3 regions of the Arthrobacter sp. K5 genome follow, and region 1 is predicted to be linked to each of the others. Evidence: riboswitches for the same ligand, from Rfam matches in the RefSeq annotation. Region 1 holds a riboswitch; each other region holds the start of a gene.

Region 1 (5,307 bases):
CTGATCCTGCGCACCATCCAGAACGACGTAGTGAAGAACTACCAGCAGGTGTTCAACCCGGAGGTCCAGCCCAACGGCAGCTACTTCTTCGAATGCCAAATACGAACCGTCTTCGCGCATGCCTGGAGCGAGATCGAGCACGACATCCGGTTCAAGGCCGAGGACCCGCGGGCCTGGACGCCGCACTTCGACCGGCAGTTCACGGCCACCGCCGCCATGCTGGAGACCGTGGAGACCGCCTTCGCCGACCTGCATGAACGCTACGAGGAGGTCCGAAGCTACTGGGACCTGGACGGTGAGGGCGCGGCACAGCTCACCCCCAACCGCATCCGCGACGTCTGGCGCACCCTGCTCCCGCACGTGGACCGTAAAGTAGATGACGACTGGGGATGGGCGGCCGAACTCCTGGCGGCCCACGGACTCAAACAGACCGTCCAGCTGGCCGGACTGCTCAGCGCCAACCGGATCACCGAGGTCCGCCGGGCCCTGGACCACCGCTACTCCCCCGGACCGGACCGCCTGCTGGATGACCTCCTGCTGTGGCAGTACGGCACCAAACACATCGACCTCACCGCTGAGGCGCCCGACGCCGTTCCCCACCCGCGGCGCGACAGCCTCCTGCGGCGGCTGAAGCAGATCGAGCGCTACCGCCAGACCAAGAAATAGAGTTTCATGAAGCCCGAACAGCTCCAGTCCGTCCGGGCCACGCTCCGTTCCCCGCGGCGCCTCAAGACCGAGGCCCTCGCCGGACTGGTGGTGGCCCTCGCCCTCATTCCTGAAGCCATCGCGTTCTCTGTGATCGCCGGCGTGGACCCCCGGATCGGACTGTTCGCCTCCTTCACCATGGCGGTCACCATTTCTTTCGTGGGCGGCCGGCCCGCCATGATCTCGGCCGCAACAGGCGCCGTCGCCCTGGTGATCGCGCCGCTGATGCGCAGCCACGGACTGGACCACCTGATCGCCGCGGTAATCCTTGCCGGGGTCTTCCAGATCCTGCTCGCCGTCCTGGGCGTCACCCGGCTCATGCGCTTCATCCCGCGCTCGGTGATGGTGGGCTTCGTGAACGCGCTGGCCATCCTCGTGTTCATGGCCCAGCTGCCGGAACTGCTCGGCGTTCCGTGGCCCGTCTACCCGCTGGTGGCCGCCGGCCTGCTGATCGTGGTCGGCCTCCGCCGCATTACGACGGCGGTGCCGTCACCGCTGGTGGCTATCGTCCTCCTGACGGCCCTCGCCGTGATGGCCGGGATCGACGTCCCCACCGTCCAGGACAAGGGCCAGCTGCCGGAAAGCCTGCCCACACTCTTCATCCCGAATGTGCCCCTGACGTGGGAAACCTTCCAGACCATCGCACCGTTCTCGCTGTCCATGGCGCTCGTGGGGCTCCTGGAATCCCTGATGACAGCCAAACTGGTGGACGACATCACCGATACCCGCTCCAACAAGACCCGCGAATCCTGGGGACAGGGCGTAGCCAACATCGTCACAGGCTTCCTGGGCGGCATGGGCGGCTGCGCCGTGATCGGGCAGACGATGATCAACGTCAAAGGCTCCGGCGCCCGGAGCCGGGTGTCCACGTTCCTCGCGGGCGTCTTCCTGCTGGTACTGGTGGTGACCCTGGGTGACATCGTGGGCCTCATCCCCATGGCGGCGCTGGTGGCGGTGATGATCTTCGTCTCGGCCATCACGTTCGACTGGCACTCTGTTGCACCGGCAACGCTTAGGCGGATGCCCAAATCAGAAACCGCGGTCATGCTGATCACTGTCGGCACGGTGGTGGTCACGCACAACCTGGCGATCGGCGTCGGGGTGGGGGTGCTGGCAGCGATGGCGATGTTCGCCCGCCGGGTGGCCCATTTCGCCACCGTGGAGCGGACGGAAGTGGAGCTCAACGGCCGGACGGTGGCCACCTACACCGTGGACGGCGAACTGTTCTTCGCCTCCTCCAACGACCTCTACACCCAGTTCAACTACGCCCGCGACGCCGAGCCGGACATCGGGGGCGTGGTGATCGACCTGCACGCCTCGCACCTGTGGGATGCCTCCACCATCGCCGTGCTGGACGCCGTCACGGAGAAATACCGCAGGCACGGCCGCGAGGTGGAACTGATCGGCCTCAACTCGGCCAGCCTCCAGATGCGGGAGCGGCTCGCCGGCAAGCTCCGCGCCGCAGAGTGAGGTTCACCACACAAATCGGACCTCGATCCCTTACCTGACGCGGGCCGCGGCGGAATAAGCGACACACCCCCGTTACCCTAATGTGACATTTGGCGAAGCCTCCCGTACCGTGAAAAACGTGCCTTTTTCACCGATGAGGCACTCCCGCGCTGATTGCCTAACTCTGCCGCAGCCCGAGGAACCAACCGAAGACCCATGTCCGGCAGAGACGGGGAAACCACTTTTCGGCCTGCTTGAAGCGGGCCTTGGGGTGAAGCCGCACAGTTCCTGACCACGTTCAGGACCGCGGCCGGGTGCCTCCCATCCGAATCCGACAGCTCACCTCGCAGGCATCGGGAGAGGCTTCTTCATGTCGTTCCGCTTTATTTCTGGCCGCCGTGCTGCGGCCGCCCACTCCAATCCGTTCACCCGCATTGCCTCCGCAAATTCCGGTCTCGGCCGCCAGGCAGCCGTGATCCTCGCGGCCTCCGGCCTGGCGTTCACGGGAACCGTTGCGGCCAACGCCGGCGGCGCCGCCCCGGCCCAGCCGGCGCAGGCTCCGGCCGCCGCCCCCGAGGCCGCCAGCCAGGTGCAGGCTCCCCTGAACGCTGCTTCCAGCGTCAAGATCGAGTTTGAACGCACCGCGGTCAAGTCGGCCCCGGCTCCCGTGGTGGCAGCACCCGTCGTCGAAAAGCCGGTAGCGAAGAAGGCCGCGGCACCCGCCGCCGCCCCGGTTGCCGCGCCCGCCAAGGCTGCAGCTGCGCCGGCCGCCGCACCGAAGGTCACCGTCAAGGCCGCGGCTCCCGCGCCGAAGGCCCCCGTCCAGGCTGCGGCAGGCGTCAACGCAACCATGCTGGCTTCGGCCTACGCCCAGATCGGCATCACACAGGACTGCACCGCCATGGTGGAGAAGGCCCTCGGTGCCGCCGGCATCCGCGTGGGTGACCTCGCCCCGATGCAGTTCCTGAGCCACGGCAAGGTGGTCTCCACCCCGCAGCCCGGCGACATGGTGGTCCAGTCCGGCCACGTGGCCATCTACGCCGGCGCCGGCAAGGTCATCAGCGGCGGCATGAACGGCATCAACGCCACCATGGCCCACCCGCTGTCCTGGCTCACTGCCACCGGCCCCGTCACGTTCGTTCGCGCGGCCTAGCAAAAGCTGAAAAACCGCCGTGTTCCGCTGCCTTGGGGGCGGCGGAACACGGCCACCCCAAGGTGCTCCCACCTTTCTACAAGGATCGTGGAACACACTGGCTATGCCTGATGAAAGACCGCAGTCTCCAGCTGCGAGTCAGGATCGCCGGGTCCGGATTGTCCCCCATGCATTCCGGATCCGGTGCCTGCTTTAAGAGGCAGCAGGGTCTTAAAAAGGCAACAGCTCCGCCTCAGCCCCTGACCGTGCGGTTCCGCCCCTGTGATTTGGCTTCATAGAGGGCGACGTCGGCGGCCGCGATCACCTCGTCGAGGTCCGCGGTTGTCGCATTGTAGGTGGAAATGCCGTAGCTGACGGTCGGCATCCGCAGCAGTTCCGGTATGTGCTGCTCTGCCAGCCTCCTGCTGATTTCGCCCGCGATGATTTCCGCGCTCTTGGGGCCTGCACCCGGAAGCAGGAGGATAAACTCCTCGCCGCCGTAGCGCCCGGCGACGTCCGTGGACCGGGCCGACGCGCTGCACGCGTTGGCAAACGCCTGCAGCGCAAGGTCGCCCGCCGCGTGGCCGAAGGTGTCGTTGACCGACTTGAAGTGGTCCAGGTCCGCGAGGATCAGCGAGCCGCCGCTGTTGGCTGCCTTGCTGCGTTCCAGTTCCTGGGCGGCCGCTTCCAGGAAAGCGCCTCGGTTAAGCAGGCCGGTCAGCCCGTCCTGCGTGGCGACCGTTCGGAGCGCCCGCGTCTGCTGCTCGGTGCTCAGCCCCGCCATGCTGAAGGAAACCACCACCAGCAGCACCATGGTGACCATGGTGGTCACCGCGGACCCGAAGTAGGTGGAAAAAACAGGACCGCTTGGCCCTTCGATAAGGAACACCACCAGACGGCAAAAGTAGAAGACGGCCACCCCGCCCGCTGCGATGGCCATGGGAATCCTCACCCGGGAGTACCCGGGTTCAAGCCGCCACAGCTCGTGCGAGGCCAGGCCGATCAGTGTGGCCATGGATGCCAGGAAGACTGCACCGCCTGCCCAGGTATTGGATCCCGGGCTGTCGATGCCGGCCGCGGCGCCGGCGATGACCGGCAGCGCGGTGGACAGCCACAGATTGTGCTTCAGGTTCCGGAGGGAACGCGCCCCGGCCCAGACCCCTGCCGCGCCGGACACCAGCAGGAAATTACCCAGCGGATTGGCCCAGACCTGCTGCGGCGTGCCGTTGAGGAGGAATGACGCGGAACCGGAGAGGAACAGGAGCAGGGCGGCGCACCACCAGGCGCTGTAGGGCGAGCGGGTGCTGCGGAAGGTCGAAAAATAGAACAGCAGCGCCAGAACCAAGGCCATCGCCGCGAAAGCAACCCGCAGTGTTGCCGTGTCTAGGATCATTCTGTCCCCTTGAATCCCGATCCGGTGCAATCCAGTATCGCACCGGGAGCGCCCGGGGTCCCGGTGTGCCGCGGAGAATTTCCCGGGGACGACACATTTGTCAGACATCAGTTCACGAACTGGGCCGTAGTGCCCCTCCGGTGCCAGCATTATTGAATGCTTGAGGCAACAAAAGACCCCGTACCCGCTTCCTCGGCCACGGAGGCCGGCGCCGCACCCCTGAATCCGGCCCTCGCCGCGGAGGCCAGGATCGCCCGCGTCGCGGTGACCGTCTTCCCCCTCCTGGTGCTCGCAGCCGGCGTTGCCGGGTTCCTGCTTCCCGGCGCCTTCAAACCCCTTGGCCCGGCGGTCCCTTACCTGCTGGGAATCATCATGTTCTGCATGGGCCTGACACTGACGCCGCCCGACTTCGCCGCGGTCGCGCGCAGGCCGTGGGCCGTGGTGCTGGGCATCGTGGCCCATTACGTGATCATGCCCGGGGCCGGCTGGGCAATCGCCACCCTCCTCCATCTGGAACCCGCACTCGCCGTGGGCCTGATCCTCGTGGGCTGCGCGCCGTCCGGCACCGCCTCCAACGTGATGGCGTTCCTGGCCAAGGGCGATGTGGCCCTGTCCGTGGCGGTCGCCA
Region 2 (5,307 bases), 580 kb from region 1:
GAAACTCGCCAAGGAGTTCCGCCCGGACGTGCTGGTGCTTGACGTGATGCTTCCCGGGTTCGACGGCGTCGAACTCCTGGGCAGGATCCGCGCCTTCGCACCGGAAGTCCCGGCCCTGTTCCTCACCGCCAAGGATGCGGTGCAGGACCGCATCGTGGGCCTCGCCGCGGGCGGCGACGACTATGTCACCAAGCCGTTCAGCATGGAGGAGGTCCTGCTGCGCCTGCACCGGCTGGTCCAGCGCTCCGGTGTGGCCGCCATGGATTCCGCTGAACTTGTGGTGGGCGACCTGGTCCTGAACCTCGACACGCGCGAAGTCACGCGCGCCGGCGACGAGCTGCAGCTGACCGCCACCCAGTTCGAGCTGCTCCGCTATCTCATGGAGAACCCCAAGCGCGTGGTCAGCAAGGCCCAGATCCTGGACCGGGTGTGGAATTACGACTTTGGCGGCCAGGCCAACATCGTCGAGCTGTACATCTCCTATCTGCGCAAGAAGGTGGATGCCGTGCATCCGCCGATGATCCACACGGTCCGCGGCGCGGGCTACGTCATCAAGCCGGCAGAGTAGGCCGTGGCAAACCTTTCCGGTGCAGTCCGTACCCAGCGCCGAAGCTGGCTGAAGCCGGGCACCTGGCATCTCCGCACCCGCCTGGTCCTGGTGGCAATGGCGCTGCTCGTGGCCATCTGCGCTGCGATCGGCCTGTTCAGCTACGCCAGCATGGACTCATTTCTGACACGCCAGCTCGACGAGCAGCTCACCGGGGCCGCTGACAGGGCCCGGGACTTTGGCCGTCCGCCGCCCGGCGCCTCGGGCTACAAACCGGATCCCCTCGAAGGCCGGGGCCAGCGTGTGGGCACTCTTGCGGGCAGGATCCAGGCCGGCCAGGTCACCGCAGGATTCCTGGCCTCCGATGCCACCCGGAAGGCACTCTCCGCGGCAGACAACCAGGTTCTCCTGGCTCTGCGCCGCGACGGCGTCCCCGTCGACCGCACCCTGTCCACCGGCGCCTACCGGCTGGTTGCCGCCCAGACACCCTATGGCGACGTCATGGTGACAGGGCTCCCCCTGGCGGACAAGCAGAGCACCCTGACCTCGCTCGTCTGGACCATCACGATTGTCTCGCTGGGCGGACTCGTGCTGATCGGCCTGGCCGGGACGGTGCTCATCCGCCGCACCATGAAACCGCTGGAGCAGCTCTCCGAGGTGGCCACCCAGGTGTCGCGCCTGCCGCTGGACGCCGGTGAGGTGGCACTCGCCGTCCGCGTCCCGCCGTCGAACGCCCATCCGGGAACCGAAGTGGGCAGCGTGGGGCACGCCCTGAACCAGATGCTGGACAACGTCTCCAACGCGCTGGAAGCGCGGCAGGAAAGCGAAATGAAGGTGCGGCAGTTCGTGGCGGACGCCTCCCACGAGCTCCGGACGCCGCTCACCGCCATCCGCGGCTACACCGAGCTGATGCGCATGACCGAAAAGTTCACCCCGGACGGCCAGCGGTCCCTTGCACGCGTGCAGAGCCAGTCGGAACGCATGACCGCCCTGGTGGAGGACCTCCTGCTGCTGGCACGGCTCGACGAAGGCCAGCCGCTCAAGCTCAGCGAGGTTGACCTCACCCAGCTCGTCATCGAGACCGTCAGCGACGAAAAAGTCATGGCGCCGGACCGGGCGTGGCACCTCGACCTTCCCGAGGAACCCGTGTCGGTCCGGGGCGATGCCTCACAGCTGCACCAGGTCCTCGTGAACCTGCTCTCCAATGCCCGCAAGCACACCCCGCCCGGCACCACGGTGACCACCGGCGTGATGCGGTCGGCCGACGGCAGCGCTGTGATTACGGTCACGGACGACGGCGCCGGCATCCCGCCCGAATTCGTGGACAAGGTGTTCGCTCGCTTCGCCCGCGCAGACGCGTCACGGGCGACTCCGGCGCAGCCGCCACTGGCACCGGCATCCGCTGCGGCGAAGGGTTCTGCGGCCGGTGGCGCAACTGCGGGAACGGCCCTCCGTACCGCGGATCCACAGGGAGAACCGGGGGTCGCCTCGGCAGAGGGAACGAGCGGCCTGGGCCTGTCCATCGTGCAGTCCATCGTGGAGGCGCACGGCGGCACAGTGGAAGTCACATCCCGGCCGGGCCGGACAGAGTTTGCCGTCCGGCTGCTCATGCAAGGCGCCGCGCCGGCCTCGTGATTCCCGTTACCTAAATGTGACTTAATCAAAAGCCTCCTGTACCGTCGATGGAGTGCGGCCGCCACTAGAGCCGCATGTCCGGATTGACGCCCAGCTCTGCCGCTTCCCGGATTCCGCTAGATCAGGCAGAGGCGGGGGAACCAGAGTCCCGGGCTTTCCGCATCAGCCCTTGGGGTGAAGCCGACACGTGAATTTTCCGTGCGGCCGGATGACCTCATCCGAACCCGACAGCTAACTCCGCAGGTGTTGAGAGGCAATCAACCATGTCTGAATTTAAGACTCAGGCGCGCCCTGAACGCGCCTCCAAGCAGTCCGGCAGCAAAATTTCACGTCATCGGGCCGATCCTGCCCAGCCCAAGACTGCACTTGGCCGTTTCGCCGCAGGCCTGCCTACCTTCGGACGCCGGGCAGCCGTCCTGACCACTGCGGCCGCCGTGCTCGTTGGCGTCGGCGCCGCAGGCCAGGCGGCCGACCAGGCTGCCCCTTCCGCCGCCGTATCGTCCGTGGCCACCGCTGACAGCGGGCAGACGCTGAGCTTCGACAGGTCGCTGATCTCCGCCCTCCCGGCCCCGTCCGCGGCGTCCATCGCTCCGCAGTCCTCGTCCCAGGATGCCGCCGCAACCAAGGCCGCCGCCGCCGCCAAGACCGCCGCTGCGAAGACGGCCGCTGCGAAAGCGGCTGCGGCAAAGGCAGCCGCCGCCAAGGCGGCCGCTGCTAAGAATGCCGCCGCTGCCAACGCCGCCGCGGTTGCCAAGGCCAACGCCGCGGCCGCTAAGGCTGCTGCGGCCAAGGCCGCCGCTGCCAAGGCTGCCGCCGCCGCCAGGGCCAAGGCTGCCGCACCTGTTGCCCTGAATGATCCCGCCGGTGCCCAGGCCTACGCGGCCAGCAAGCTGGGCTCCTTCGGCTGGTCCGCCCACCAGATGCAGTGCCTGAAGCGGCTCTGGACCAAGGAATCGGAATGGCGCACCACGGCCACCAACGCCAGCAGCGGCGCCTACGGCATCGTCCAGTCGCTGCCTGCCGAAAAGATGGCGACCGCCGGGGCGGACTACCGCACCAACTACCGCACCCAGATCAACTGGGGCCTGGACTACATCAAGGAGCGCTACGGCTCCCCGTGCGGTGCTCTGAACTTCCACCTCGCCCACAACTGGTACTGACCGGTTGCCGCAGCCACACCGGCTGACGGCGAGCATTTCTGCACCGCTTTAGGGTGACCGCCTAGGTGTGCCAAGGGCCCCGGATCCGCCAGGATCCGGGGCCCTTCTGCGTCCCTGCTCTTCCTCGCGCAGGCAGAGTGGTGCAGAAATGCAGGCCTCAATGTCCACCGCACCGACGACAACCACACAGGGGGCGCAGAAATGCGGCAACCACCGCTGATGATGACGGCCGGCGAACGCCGAAGCCACATCCACAGCCCGTGCACAGCTTCGCCCTAAAACCCTCATAACAGCGGCCGCCACTGTTGATGCATGACCATCACTGACCAGGCCTCAGGAACCCAGCCGCACCCACCTCTGCATACGCCGCCGCACGCGCTCCACGGAACCGGCGCGGCCGGACACGCCCCGGCGCAGACCCTCACCAGGCACACGCGGCGGTCCCCCATCGACATCGCCACCGCGGTACCGGTGCTGGACGTGACCATCCCGGTCTACAACGAGGAACGCGACCTGGAGGAGTGCCTGCGCCGGCTGCACGCTTACCTGCGCGGTATGTTCCCGCACTCGTTCCGCATCACCGTTGCCGACAACGCGAGCACAGACGGCACGCTCAAGGCCGCCGAGCGGGTGGCGCGGGAACTCCGTGAGGTCACCGTGGTGCACCTCGAGGAGAAGGGCCGCGGCAACGCTCTGCGCAAAGTCTGGCTGGCCTCGCCGTCACCCGTCCTGGCCTACATGGACGTGGACCTCTCCACCGACCTGGCCGCGCTGGGCCCGCTCCTGGCGCCGCTCATCTCCGGCCACTCGGACCTGGCCATCGGCACCCGGCTGACCCGCAACTCCCGGGTGGTCCGCGGGCCGAAGCGCGAATTCATCTCCCGCAGCTACAACTTCATGCTGCAGTCCCTGCTGGGCGCACATTTCAGTGATGCACAGTGCGGTTTCAAGGCCATCCGGGCTGACATCGCCCAGCAGATCCTCCCACACACCATGGACACCGCCTGGTTCTTCGACACCGAACTGCTGGTCCTCGCGGAACGGTGCGGCCTACGCGTCCACGAGGTGCCGGTGGACTGGACGGACGACCCCAACTCCAGCGTGGACATCGTCCAGACGGCCCTCGCCGACGTCCGCGGCATCGCCCGGCTCAGCAAAGACATGGTCACCGGCCGCATCCCCGTCGCCGAACTCCGTGCTGCCTTGGCCCGCGGCCCCCTCCCCGCCGCATCACGCAGCCAGGAGCAAAGCCCGGGCAGCAGCCTGTTCGGCCAGCTGGTGCGGTTCGGCACGATCGGCGTGGCATCCACTCTGGCGTATCTCGTTCTCTTCTACCTCTGCCGCAACCTGATGGACCCGCAGCTGGCCAACCTGCTGGCCCTCCTCACCACAGCCGTGGCCAACACCGCTGCGAACCGCCGTTTCACGTTCGGCATCGCCGGCAACAGTGGCGTTGCCCGCCACCATTTCGAGGGGCTGCTGGTTTTCGGGATCGGGCTCGCCCTCACGTCCGGAGCGCTCGCCCTGGTCCACAGCGGCGCACTGCCGGGAGGCACGACGCCGGACCGCTGTCTTGAGCTGGCGACCGTCACCGCCGCGAACCTCGCGGCCACCGCGGTGAAGTTCCTGCTGTTCCGTCTGTGGGTTTTCCGACGGCGGCCGGTCCCCGCCAACGCTCCCGCCGATCCTGCCGCCTCCGAGGCATCCCTCCCGCAGGCATCCGTCCCGACCACAGAAACGGCAGAGTCATGAGCACCACTGTCACTCCCCCCAACCAGACGGCAGACCAGACCGAAGCACGCGAGCCGGCGAAAGCCGCGTCGGCCGCACCCGGCAAGCCCAAAGACACCCCGGCGCGAACCCGCCGGACCGGCAGGGCGTCCCGGCTGCTGCTGGGAAACCAGCCCCGCTGGATCCGCCCCTCGGCGGCGGCGCTGCTGGCGTTCACCGCCGTCCTCTACTTGT
Region 3 (5,307 bases), 720 kb from region 1:
TCGATGCACTCGAGCAGGGCGGAAACATCGGATGGCTCGATGGCCACGAAGGTGGCGATGCGCAGCTGGTTGCGTCCCAGCTTCCGGTAGGGCTCGGTGTCCACGATGCCGTTGGCGCGGAGCACCTTGGCAATCGCAGCGGCATCGATCGAGTCATCGAAGTCGATGGTGGCGATCACGTTGGAGCGCTCGGCGGCATTGGCAACGAACGGCGTGGCGAATTCGGAGGCTTCCGCCCACTTGTAGATGCGTCCGGCCGAGTCGGCCGTGCGTCCGGCGGCGAAGTCCAGGCCACCGTTGGCGTTCAGCCACTGCACCTGGGCATCCAGCGTGACGAGCGTGGACAGCGACGGGGTGTTGTACGTCTGGTTCAGCTTGGAGTTGTCGATGGCGGTCTTCAGGTCCAGGAAGTCAGGGATCCAGCGCCCGCTCGCCTTGACGCGCTCGGCCCGCTCCAGCGCTGCCGGGGAGAAGAGGCCCAGCCACAGCCCGCCGTCGGAGGCGAAGTTCTTCTGCGGTGCGAAGTAGTAGACGTCCGTCTGGGCCACGTCGACGTCAAGGCCGCCGGCAGCCGAGGTAGCGTCCACCAGCACCAGTGCGCCCTCGTCGGCGCCATTCACCCGCTGGACGGGCGCGGCAACACCCGTTGAGGTCTCGTTCTGCGGCCAGGCGTAAACGTCAACGCCCGCCTCGGCCTTGGGGGCGGGGCAGGTGCCGGGCTCGGACTTGATGATGGAGGATTCCGCAAGGAACGGCGCCTTGTTGGTGGCCGCGGCGAACTTGGACCCGAATTCGCCGAACGACAGGTGCTGCGCCTTCTGTTCCACCAGGCCGAAGCTGGCGACATCCCAGAACGCGGTGGAACCGCCGACACCCAGGACCACTTCGTAGCCTTCGGGGGCACGGAAGAAAGTGCTGAGGCCTTCGCGGACGGAGCCAACGAGGTTCTTCACCGGGGCCTGGCGGTGGGACGTGCCAAGGAGCGTCGTGGCGGCTGCGGAGAGCGCCTCGATCTGCTCCGGCCTGACCTTGGAGGGACCGGCGCCGAACCGTCCGTCCTTGGGCAGGAGGTTTGCGGGAATAGTGATGCTGGTGTCGCTCACAGTGGCTCCAATTTTCGGCATGGAAATGCGGTTCGGCTGGGTCGGGGCGATGGCCGGCAGACAACCTTGACCGCCACGTCGACCCTCCTTATTCTGCCCGAAGCGCCGATACCGGAGGAACACGCCCCCGTCATAGTCCAGTCACTGAGACAGTGCCCGCCGCCCGCCCTGCGAATTATCCGGACTAATTCAAAATAGGCTAAGCTGGCACTGAACGTACGGGCAGACAGCCGGTGCTGCGCCGCCGTCGGATATACGACCGCCGCTGCAGCTTGCCGGATCCCGGTGCGGCGGGCCCGCGGTACGGTGGGACGGACACAAATACTGTGCTCGAGGAGCTGAGCTGAATGACGGATCTGATCGACACCACGGAGATGTACCTTCGCACCATTCTGGAGCTGGAGGAAGAGAACATCGTGGCGCTTCGGGCACGCATCGCCGAACGCCTCCGCCACTCGGGCCCCACCGTTTCCCAGACCATCGGCAGGATGGAGCGCGACGGCCTAGTCGTCGTCTCCAATGACCGCCACCTTGAACTGACCGAAGTGGGCCGGAAGCGCGCCACCGAGGTGATGCGCAAGCACCGGCTCGCCGAACGCCTCCTCGCCGACGTCATCGGCCTCGACTGGGCCTACGTGCATGACGAGGCCTGCCGGTGGGAGCACGTCATGAGCGAACGGGTGGAGCGCAGGATTTACGAATTGCTCGACCACCCCACAGAGTCGCCGTACGGCAACCCGATCCCCGGCCTTGCGGCGCTGGGCGGGCCGCCTGCCAGCCCCTTTACGGACGGGGTGGTGAGCCTGCTCGATGCCATGACCGGCTACGGCCCGGAATCCCAGGTCACCGTCATCCGTCTGGCAGAACCCATCCAGGTGGAGCCGGAGCTGCTGCTCCAGCTGGATGAAGGCGGGATCCGGCCCGGCGCTGCCGTCTCGCTGGAGCGTGTGGGGGAGTACATCTCTGTCCGCGTGCCCGGTTTCGAAGGTGCCCTTGAGCTGCCGCCGGAAGTGGCTGCGCACGTGTTCGTGCGAGTCGGCTAGCTTCTCAACAGCCCCTCGGGGCCCATGACGCATCTGTCTGACATCTGCAGGCAGGATGACCTACCACTTTTGCACAGTGAATATAACGGAATTATTACTGTGCCTTTTAATCGCCTATAGTTAAACGGCAACGCCGATACACAAGCGTTACCTGATCTGGAGCCGAACCCTGCCAGCAGATCAGCAGCACGAGTCACCCACTGGCAGGGGCGGGGGAACCACAACCGGCTGTTTCTAACAGCCTTGGGGTGAAGTCCGCAGCAGCAAGTCTCTTCCGCAGAAGGAATCCTCCTGGGATACCCCTGTGCCGGAATGGCTTGTTACGGCGGACCGGGTCCGAACTCTCTGACCCGAATCCGACAGCTAACTTCGCAGGCTATCCAGAGAGGAAACAGTACTTGTCCATGCAGAATGCCCGGGGCCGCCGCCGCGCGTCCGGTCCCGCTCCGGAGCCGCGCCTCGCGGAGGCCATTGCCGCGGACCGTCCCCGGGACGCCCAGCGTGAAGCGCGCCGTCGCCGCCGGGGTCCGTTCCGGCAGGTTACGGATTTCGCCTCGGCCAGCGGCGTTGGGCAAAAAGCCGGCGTAGCCCTTGCCGCCACGGGCCTGCTGCTGACTGTGACCGTCCCCGCCACCAGTCCTGTTCTTGCCGCCGGAGAGCAGCAGGGAGAGGCGTCCGCGTCCGTTGCCTCCCCGGCCCAGCCCAAAGTCTCGGCTGAAGCGGCGGCAAAGATCGACTTCAGCCGCACGTCCGTCTCCACCACCGGTGACCCGGACGGAAAGCTCAAGCAGCTCCTGAGCGCCCAGTCGGCCGGCAGCATCAGCCGTTCGGCGTCGGTGGGCACCTTGGGTGGCCCGCTGACCACGCTGGTCAAGTCCTCGCCGTTCGGTTACCGGGTCAGCCCGATCACCGGCGGCGCCGGCGAGTTCCACCGCGGCCAGGACTTTGCCGCCCAGTGCGGCACCGAGGTGCTGGCCGCAGCCAGCGGCACTGTGACATTCTCGGGGTGGCACCCGTACGGGGGAGGCAACCGCGTGGTGATCGACCACGGCAACGGCCTCGAGACCACGTATAACCACCTGTCGTCCTCCAGCGTCCAGGTTGGCCAGAAGGTCACCCGCGGCGAAGTAATCGCCCTCAGCGGGACCACAGGCGCCTCCACCGGCTGCCACCTCCACTTCGAGGTGATGATCAACGGGGACGTCGTTGATCCCACCGGCTGGCTCTGAGCCAAGCCGAGTGAGCACTCTCATTCCTGTGACACGCCGTGACCTGAATGTGACATTGGCTCCGAACTGCTGTACCGTCTAAACCGCGTCAACTTTTCCGAAGTTGACGCTCTTGAGTGGATTGCCTAACTCTGCCACCGCTCAAGGTCCGTTCGCATTACATCGTCTGGCAGGGGCGGGGGAACCAATTTTGGTCTTCGCAAGAAGGCCTTGGGGTTAAGTCGCAATGCTTCCCAGGAAGCGGAGCGGCCGGGTGACTCCCATCCGAATCCGACAGCTCACCTCGTAGGCATTGGGAGAGGCTACCTTCGTGTCTTCACGCCACAATGCCGCGCGCCACCGCGCGCACACGGTTCGTATGAACCCGTTGGACTCCGTGTCCAAAGCGGTTAGCGCCAATGCCGGCACAGTAGGTCGCCAGGCAGCTGTTATCGCAGCTGCTTCAGGACTCATCCTGAGTGTTGGCATGCCTGCCAACGCAGCCGACGCCAACATTGGTGTTTCCGCCTCCTCGGAGACCGGTTCCCAGGCATCGCAGCTTGCTGTGACCGCCGCACCCACCGCCACTGTCTCCTTCGAGCGCCCTGCCGTCACCACGGTGGCAGCCCCGGTCGCCGAAACCATCGCTCCCCAGTCGAACGATGAGAGCCAGACGGCCGACGCAAGCCAGGCCGGCAGCGAGATCGCAGGTGCGGCCCTGGCCGTCACCGCCAAGTCCACCGATGGTGCGGCCTCCGCCGCAGCTTCCGGGCTGGCTGCAATCGCGTACACCGGCATTGGCAGCCCCTACGTCTGGGGCGGTACCACGCCCAGCGGCTGGGACTGCTCCGGCTTTACCCAGTGGGTTTACGCTCAGGCAGGCATCAGCATTCCCCGCGTCAACGCGTGGAACGCCATGAAGCCCACTTCAACGCCTGCTCCCGGCGACCTGGTCATGCAGAACGGCGGCGCCCACGTGGGCATCTACGTCGGCAACGGCATGATGATCAGCGCGCTGAACCCCTCGCAGGGCACTCTCCTGCACGCGGTGTCCGCAACGGGCACGTCCGCTTTTTACACCCTTCGCTAAGAATCCGATTCGAGGCGGGCCGGCTTACCCCCAAGATGCCGGCGCGTCGATAACCCATGGCCTGCTACCGCGGTCCGTGGAACACGAAAGAGAGAAATTAATGACTACACGTGCGACCATTGCACGGCACCGCGCCGAGGTCACCAAGACCAACTCGCTGGCTGTCATTGCCAAGGCCGTCGGCGACAACGCCGGTGGCGTGGGCCGCCAGGCTGCAGTTATCGCTGCTGCGTCCGGTCTTGTCCTGACCAGCGGCATCGCCGCCAACGCCGCTGAGACCAACGTTCAGCGCGAATCCGCCGCGGCCTCCACGCTGGAAGTCCAGTCCGCTGCACCGGCCAACATCTCCGCTGCTTCCAGCATCGCCATCTCCTACGAGAAGCCTGCTGTCTCCACCACGCCGGCTCCCGTCGTCGAGGCCCCCAAGCCTGTTGTCAAGGTCCAGGAAGCCGCTCCCGCCGTTGAGGCCCCGGTTGCCGACGCCGCCCCGGCCGTCCAAGCCGCCGCCGCCGTCGAGACCGCTGCCCCGGCAGCGCCGAAGACCACTGCCGCCAGCGGCAAGGGCGCTGCAATCGCTGCTGCGGCCTACGCCCAGCTGGGTGTCTCCCAGGACTGCACCGCGCTGGCTACCAACGCACTCGCCGCCGTAGGCGTCCACTACCACGGCTGGCCGGCCGGCTACCTGTCACTCGGCCGCACCGTCAGTGCTGCTGAAGCCCGGCCGGGCGACCTCGCCTACTACCAGAACGGCGGCATGGGCCTGGCCCACATCGCTGTGTACGTCGGCAACGGCCAGGCCGTCCACGGCGGCTGGAACGGCGGAACCACGGCCCTGTTCAGCGTGAACGTCGGCTCCGGCCCGG

What was found. Region 1 has a riboswitch for cyclic di-AMP ahead of ABRP34_RS15365 (NlpC/P60 family protein). Riboswitches for the same ligand answer to the same signal wherever they lie in the genome.
Region 2: it holds a riboswitch for cyclic di-AMP, as region 1 does, so the genes downstream of both, ABRP34_RS18050 (hypothetical protein) here and ABRP34_RS15365 (NlpC/P60 family protein) in region 1, are expected to answer to the same signal.
Region 3: it holds a riboswitch for cyclic di-AMP, as region 1 does, so the genes downstream of both, ABRP34_RS18720 (M23 family metallopeptidase) here and ABRP34_RS15365 (NlpC/P60 family protein) in region 1, are expected to answer to the same signal.

The regions. Positions count from the first base shown of each region.
Region 1 covers NZ_CP159279.1:3,379,676-3,384,982, reverse strand. Annotated here, with positions in the region: gene ABRP34_RS15375 (RelA/SpoT domain-containing protein) at 1-666, shown strand, start outside; gene ABRP34_RS15370 (SulP family inorganic anion transporter) at 673-2,175, shown strand; cyclic di-AMP (ydaO/yuaA leader) riboswitch at 2,320-2,521, shown strand; gene ABRP34_RS15365 (NlpC/P60 family protein) at 2,525-3,307, shown strand; gene ABRP34_RS15360 (GGDEF domain-containing protein) at 3,540-4,679, opposite strand; gene ABRP34_RS15355 (bile acid:sodium symporter family protein) at 4,836-5,307, shown strand, end outside.
Region 2 covers NZ_CP159279.1:3,955,346-3,960,652, reverse strand. Annotated here, with positions in the region: gene ABRP34_RS18060 (response regulator transcription factor) at 1-568, shown strand, start outside; gene ABRP34_RS18055 (HAMP domain-containing sensor histidine kinase) at 572-2,182, shown strand; cyclic di-AMP (ydaO/yuaA leader) riboswitch at 2,277-2,440, shown strand; gene ABRP34_RS18050 (hypothetical protein) at 2,446-3,342, shown strand; gene ABRP34_RS18045 (bifunctional glycosyltransferase family 2/GtrA family protein) at 3,655-5,094, shown strand; gene ABRP34_RS18040 (glycosyltransferase family 39 protein) at 5,091-5,307, shown strand, end outside.
Region 3 covers NZ_CP159279.1:4,101,447-4,106,753, forward strand. Annotated here, with positions in the region: gene serC (phosphoserine transaminase) at 1-1,103, opposite strand, end outside; gene ABRP34_RS18715 (metal-dependent transcriptional regulator) at 1,451-2,146, shown strand; cyclic di-AMP (ydaO/yuaA leader) riboswitch at 2,297-2,539, shown strand; gene ABRP34_RS18720 (M23 family metallopeptidase) at 2,551-3,375, shown strand; cyclic di-AMP (ydaO/yuaA leader) riboswitch at 3,488-3,681, shown strand; gene ABRP34_RS18725 (C40 family peptidase) at 3,842-4,444, shown strand; gene ABRP34_RS18730 (NlpC/P60 family protein) at 4,545-5,307, shown strand, end outside.